DNA from 2 places in the Bacillus sp. GW821-FHT11D08 genome. Region 2 is predicted to be linked to the other one. Evidence: a T-box and tRNA genes for the amino acid it is inferred to sense, from the RefSeq annotation. Region 2 holds a T-box; the other holds one or more tRNA genes.
The links. A T-box is a leader RNA that pairs with one kind of tRNA and senses whether it is charged. The one in region 2 lies ahead of tyrS (tyrosine--tRNA ligase), so its partner is inferred to be a tRNA-Tyr.
Positions count from the first base shown of each region.

Region 1 (3,270 bases), on a different contig from region 2:
CGAATTGAACGGCAATCTGAATATCGGGCAGCACCTGCTGAACGGCTTCAGCCACTTTGAAATCCTCTTCGTTAATGATGCGGAGAATTTCCATCGTGTCTGCTTGATGGATTGAAGCGGTCTGCGGATTTCTGGTTTCTGTGGTCAATCTGTGAATGTTAAGCCGGTCTGTCATGATTGTACCCTCCCAAGTCGTTAATACTTGAAGTATATGGGCTTCTGAATAGATGTTTCAAGAAAAATCGGCAGGGATGAGATGGATAATCAAGCGCTTTCACAAAAAATGATGCAGAATGTGCTGTTCACCGATGGGGCCGATCCTGCGACGACCTTTATCAATAAAACCGGAAGACCGGTACAGGTTCTTTGCACGATGATTGCGATGGTTTACAGCAAGCACGATTTCATCACACCAAGGAAAGTAATTTGCGACAAAAGCGGGGAGCTGCAGCATCGCTTGTTTGGCATAACCTTTTCCCTGATGCGGCGCATGTAAGGACAGCGCACTCAGCAAAATGGCAGACACATTATTCGAATACGGGGCAATGGTTTCTTTTGAGGTATGTAAAATAAAAAAACCGACGGGGCGGTCTTCATTTAAAATGACTGTCGGGTAGCGATCCCGGATGACAAGAGCCTGCGGCAGTACATCTATCGGCAGAGCTGTGAACTTTTTATCTTCTTCACTCAGCACAAACCCGTTCAGTCCGTCTGCATGCTCCGGTTTATAAAAGGACAGGGCTACATCCATGATATCTACTCTCCTTTTTTATAATTGATCCAATTCATCTTCTGATAGAACACGGCAGCCTGCCCGTTTTAAAAGAGCGGAAGTGATGCCGTCTCCGATTATTTTTTTCCCTGAGAAAGTGCCGTCATAGATAAAGCTGCTGCCGCAGGACGGACTGTTTTCTTTAAGGATGACCGTGGCGGCGCCTATTTCTTTTGCGTATGCTAATGTTTTTTCCGCGCCGTCCATATATAAAGCCGTAACGTCTTCGCCTGATGCCGTTACGATTCTTGCTGTTCCGTTCAGCACGTCTTCGCCCGTGCCGCCGATGATTTCCGCCGGTTCGCGGGGAGTGGTGAAGCCGCCCAAAAGTTCGGGGCAGACCATAACAGCTTTCTTTTCTTCTACGAGTCTGCGGATTTTTTCCGAAGCGGCGTGAGAGCCGTTATACCTGCATTCGATACCGCCGAGACAAGAGCTGACTAAGATCATCTGTGTCCATTCCCTTCAATATTTTGATACTTTCATCATAAATGAAATAAGAGAGGAGGGATGAGTTTTTCAGTTAAAAAACGGGTAAAAAAGTTTGAAAATAAAAAAAATAATTTTCCTCTTTACAAATGGGGTACAACCTGTATATAATAACTTTTGTCAGCTCGACGCGGACACAACGGCCCGTTGGTCAAGCGGTTAAGACACCGCCCTTTCACGGCGGTAACACGGGTTCGAATCCCGTACGGGTCATATGGAGGATTAGCTCAGCTGGGAGAGCATCTGCCTTACAAGCAGAGGGTCGGCGGTTCGAGCCCGTCATCCTCCACCATATTTGCCGGCCTAGCTCAATTGGTAGAGCAACTGACTTGTAATCAGTAGGTTGGGGGTTCAAGTCCTCTGGCCGGCACTGTTTTTCAAAAAAATACGGAGGGGTAGCGAAGTGGCTAAACGCGGCGGACTGTAAATCCGCTCCCTCAGGGTTCGGCAGTTCGAATCTGCCCCCCTCCACCATTTTTGGGCTATAGCCAAGCGGTAAGGCAACGGACTTTGACTCCGTCATGCGTTGGTTCGAATCCAGCTAGCCCAGTCTCAGACACCTTTTGCATAAAGGTGTCTTTTTTTTATCAGCATTTTGTTTCGATTTCTGATTGTTCATCAGATATACTATTTTTAAGCTGCTGTTAAGGCAGTATATTCTGTATTTTCCATCTACACGCTGCCTGAAATTTGGTAAAATAAATGTAATAAAAAAAATGAAACCTTTTAAAACAATCAACGTATAGATACAGACCGGTGAAGGGCAGAGGTAAGATAAAACATGGAAAACCTGATTAAAAAAAGAATCAAGCAAGTCAAAAAAGGCGATCAAAATGCGTTTGCAGAAATCGTTGACCTTTATAAAGATAAGATTTACCAGCTTTGCTACCGCATGCTCGGCAATGTTCACGAAGCGGAAGATATTGCGCAGGAAGCTTTTATCAGAGCGTATGTCAATATCGACAGTTTCGATATCAACAGAAAGTTTTCAACGTGGCTTTACAGAATTGCGACCAACCTGACCATTGACCGCATCCGCAAGAAAAAGCCTGATTACTATCTGGACGCAGAAGTAGCGGGAGCAGAAGGGCTGACGATGTATTCGCAGATCGCCGCGGACGGGGTTCTCCCTGAAGACGCCGTATTGTCATTGGAGCTGTCGGACACAATTCAGAAAAAGATTTTAAAGCTGCCTGACAAGTACAGAACGGTTATTGTATTAAAGTATATTGACGAACTCTCTTTAATTGAAATCGGGGAGATTCTGAATATCCCTGTCGGCACCGTCAAGACAAGGATACACAGAGGCAGAGAGGCTCTTAGAAAACAATTGAGGGATCTTTAAGTGGGGTGATGAAATGAGCTGTCCTGAACAGATCGTGCAGCTTATGCATAAGCATCTTGATGGAGATATCCTTCCTGAAGATGAAAACGTATTAAAACAACATTTGCAGTCATGCGGGAATTGCAAACGGCATTTTCATGAAATGGAGAAATCCGTAGCACTCGTCCGAAGCACATCGCATGTCACGGCCCCTGCTGATTTTACTGCCAAAGTTATGGCGAATCTTCCAAAAGAGAAAAAACGCGCTTCTGTAAAACGATGGATCAAAACTCATCCGATGATTGCAGCCGCAGCGGTTTTTGTGATTTTAATGGGCGGCGGTTTTTTCAACAGCTGGCATAATGACCACAATTTCAGTGTGTCCAAACAGCCGAACCTTGTCGTGCAGAATCACACGGTCACCGTCCCTGAAGGCGAGACCGTAAAGGGCGATGTCACAGTAAAAAACGGCAAGCTGTTCATTGAAGGAAAAGTCGACGGCAATGTGACCGTCGTCAACGGAGAAAAATACATGGCCTCAGCCGGACAAGTCACCGGGCAGATTGAAGAGATTAACCAATTGTTTGACTGGGTCTGGTACGAACTGAAATCGGCGGGCCAGGGCGTCGTGAGCGCTTTGGACCCGAGTGAAGATGAGTAAAGCGTATAATCGCTTTACTCTTTT
Region 1 covers NZ_JBXARS010000008.1:20,061-23,330, forward strand. The annotation lists gene murQ (N-acetylmuramic acid 6-phosphate etherase) at 1-175, opposite strand, end outside; gene AC1RRX_RS15640 (GNAT family N-acetyltransferase) at 275-751, opposite strand; gene AC1RRX_RS15645 (2-thiouracil desulfurase family protein) at 770-1,222, opposite strand; tRNA gene AC1RRX_RS15650 (tRNA-Glu) at 1,403-1,474, shown strand; tRNA gene AC1RRX_RS15655 (tRNA-Val) at 1,478-1,553, shown strand; tRNA gene AC1RRX_RS15660 (tRNA-Thr) at 1,559-1,631, shown strand; tRNA gene AC1RRX_RS15665 (tRNA-Tyr) at 1,651-1,735, shown strand; tRNA gene AC1RRX_RS15670 (tRNA-Gln) at 1,740-1,811, shown strand; gene sigW (RNA polymerase sigma factor SigW) at 2,043-2,606, shown strand; gene rsiW (anti-sigma-W factor RsiW) at 2,620-3,246, shown strand.
Region 1: it has a tRNA-Tyr gene. The T-box ahead of tyrS (tyrosine--tRNA ligase) is inferred to sense a tRNA for this amino acid. The anticodon was not compared.

Region 2 (3,270 bases):
AAGCAATGATCGTTCTCATCCCGACATTGCTTTGCGCGATGCGGACAAAAAGCTTATCCATCACGGTCATCACAGGAGTCGTGCTGATGGCCGCCGTCAGGCTGATATGGTGACAATCAAAAGCCTCCATTCCGCAGAATGGAGGCTTTCCCTTTATGATGTCGGATTTTCTTCTTCCGTCTCTGATTCCTCGGCTTTGGCTTCGGCGTTTATGCTTTGCTGCTGTTCCCAATGATCCCGCTGCAATCTTTCTTTTGCGATGGTAAACATGAAATTCACGGCGCAGCACCCCTTCCCTGTTTTGCTTATACTATGTACTGTACTCATTTCCCCGTGCAGTATTCACAAAACATAAAAAAGCAGCCTGCCGCATTGAGCGGCCGGACTGCTTTTTATTTTCAGTACGTGATCAGGAAGTATTTTTTCTTTCCGCGGCGCAGTACGGTAAATTGATCTTCAATGCGGTCTTCCGCAGTCAGAAGATGCCCGATGTCCCTCTGGCGCTCGCCGTTAATGTAAACAGCTCCGTTTTGAATGTCTTCGCGGGCCTGCCGTTTTGAAGGCGACAATTTAGATTCCACAAGCACGTCTACTAAAGACAGTTCTTCAGAGCGGTCTTTTTCAAACGAAGGTACATCTTTAAATCCTACCTTGACGTCTTGAGCGGAAAGCTCTTTAATATTGCCGCTGAACAGCGACTGGGAGATATGAACGGCCTGCTCAAGCGCTTCGCGGCCGTGTACAAGAACAGTCACCTCTTCAGCGAGACGTTTCTGCGCTTCTCTTTTCTCAGGAGCCGTCTCCGTTTTTTCAGCATAAGCTTCAATTTCCTCTTTTGATAAGAAAGTAAAGTATTTTAAGTATTTGACGACGTCACGGTCATCTGTATTGATCCAGAACTGGTAGAATTCGTACGGCGATGTTTTTTCTTTATCAAGCCAAATGGCGCCGCCTTCCGTTTTGCCGAATTTCGTGCCGTCAGCTTTTGTGACGAGCGGAATGGTAAGACCGAAAGCTTTCGCCCCTTCTTCTTCTGATTTTCTGATCAGTTCAAGACCGGCCGTGATGTTGCCCCACTGGTCACTGCCTCCGATTTGGAGTTTGCAGTTCTTTTCTCTGTACAGATTCAGAAAATCGTAGGATTGCAGGATCATGTAGCTGAATTCCGTGTAAGAAATTCCGGTTTCAATTCTTGAGCTTACAGTATCTTTCGCAAGCATGTAGTTAATTCCGAAGTTCTTTCCGACGTCACGGAGAAATTCAATAATGCTCAGCTTTCCGATCCAATCAAAGTTGTTCGCTATGACAGCGGGGTTTTCTCCGGCCTCGAAATCTAAAAATCGGGAAAGCTGATTTTTAATTTTTTGCGACCATTCGACAACGATATCCTGAGTATTTAACGTACGTTCCGCTTTTTTGCCGCTCGGATCGCCGATCAGTCCCGTCGCGCCGCCTACAAGCGCAATCGGATGGTGGCCTGCAAGCTGGAAACGGCGCAGTGTCAATATCGGCAGAAGGTGTCCGATGTGCAGGCTGTCAGCCGTCGGGTCAAACCCTGAGTATAAACGGATTTTTTCTTCGTTCAGCTGTTTATTCAGTCCTTCTTCATCCGTCATTTGCTGGATTAAGCCGCGGAATGATAAATCCTCTAATAAATTAGTCATTTTGTCTGCTCCTTTGTTTATGAAAATAAAAAACGCCCCTTCGTTTAAAACGAAGGGACGATATAATCGCGGTACCACCCTACTAATAAAAGCATAAAAAAGCTTTTATCACTCTTTTTGATAACGGACCGTGTCCGTTCTTTCACTACTGAAAGCCTTGGAATGGCTTTGTTCGCAAAAGCGGTTCATGAGTGTATTCGGCATATCTTATGTGCTGATTTTCACCGGCCATCAGCTCTCTTGAACAATCAGATACCCTACTTGTCTCAATCAAAACCTTTTCGTATGAAGCTTACTCATTTTTAACATAAATAAGATACGATGTCAACGCCGTCTTTAATCTTCCATTGTGGACAGGTCGCCTGCCGGCAGGTTCAGCTCCCACGCCTTTAGCACACGTCTCATGATTTTTCCGCTCCGTGTTTTCGGAAGTTTATCTTTGAATTCAATTTCCCGCGGTGCGGCATGCGCGGCAAGCCCCTGTTTTACAAAGAGGCGAATGTCCTCCTTCAGCTGATCGGATGGCTCATGCCCTTCTCTGAGCGCGATAAACGCTTTAATAATTTCTCCCCGGACAGGGTCCGGCTTTCCGATGACGCCGGCTTCGGCAATCGCCGGATGTTCAACAAGTTTGCTTTCGACTTCAAACGGGCCGACGCGCTCGCCGGATGTCATGATGACATCATCGACTCTGCCTTGGAACCAGAAATAACCATCTTCATCCATATAAGCAGAATCTCCGGAAACATACCAGCCGCCCGGCATGAAATAAGAATCATATTTCTCTTTGTTGTTCCAAATGGAATCCATCATCGACGGCCAGCCCTTTTTAATGGCGAGATTTCCCATTCGGTACGACGGAAGCTCATTTCCCTGATTGTCAACGATCGCCGCTTCCACTCCCGGAATCGGTTTCCCCATTGAACCCGGCTTGATCTCCATGCAAGGATAATTGCAAATGAGCTGTCCGCCCGTTTCTGTCATCCACCACGTGTCGTGGATGCGCTTGCCGAATACTTTATGTCCCCACTTGATGACCTCGGGGTTCAAAGGTTCTCCGACACTCAGGACGTGACGAAGTGAAGTAAGGTCAAATCTGGATGCCATTTCATCTCCGGCGCCCATAAGCATTCTGAAAGCTGTCGGAGCGCTGTACCAGACGCTGACACCGAGCTTCTCAATCGTGCCGTACCAGTTTTCCGGACTGAATCTGCCGCCGACGATCACATTCGCCGCTCCGTTCAGCCACGGCGCAAATATCCCGTACACCGTCCCGGTCACCCAGCCCGGGTCCGCAGTGCACCAGTAAATATCGTCTTCTTTAAGATCAAGCACCCACTTGCCGGTCTGGTATTGCTGAATCATGGCTTCATGAACGTGGAGCACACCTTTAGGCGTTCCGGTAGATCCTGATGTGTAGTGAAGCAGGTAGCCGTCTCTTCTGTCCATCCATTCAATATCAAGTCTCGTGCTTTCTCCCTCAGCCGCTTTATCATAATGAATGATTTTATCTCCCGTTTCTTTGCTGCCGCCGACAATGAAAATATGCTCGAGGTCGGGCAGGCTGTCCGCCGGAATCCGTTCGGCCAGTTCAGGTGTCGTCACG
Region 2 covers NZ_JBXARS010000003.1:446,191-449,460, forward strand. The annotation lists gene AC1RRX_RS09135 (AzlD domain-containing protein) at 1-113, shown strand, start outside; gene sr7p (small protein SR7P) at 154-279, opposite strand; gene tyrS (tyrosine--tRNA ligase) at 399-1,664, opposite strand; T-box leader at 1,715-1,947, opposite strand; gene acsA (acetate--CoA ligase) at 2,001-3,270, opposite strand, start outside.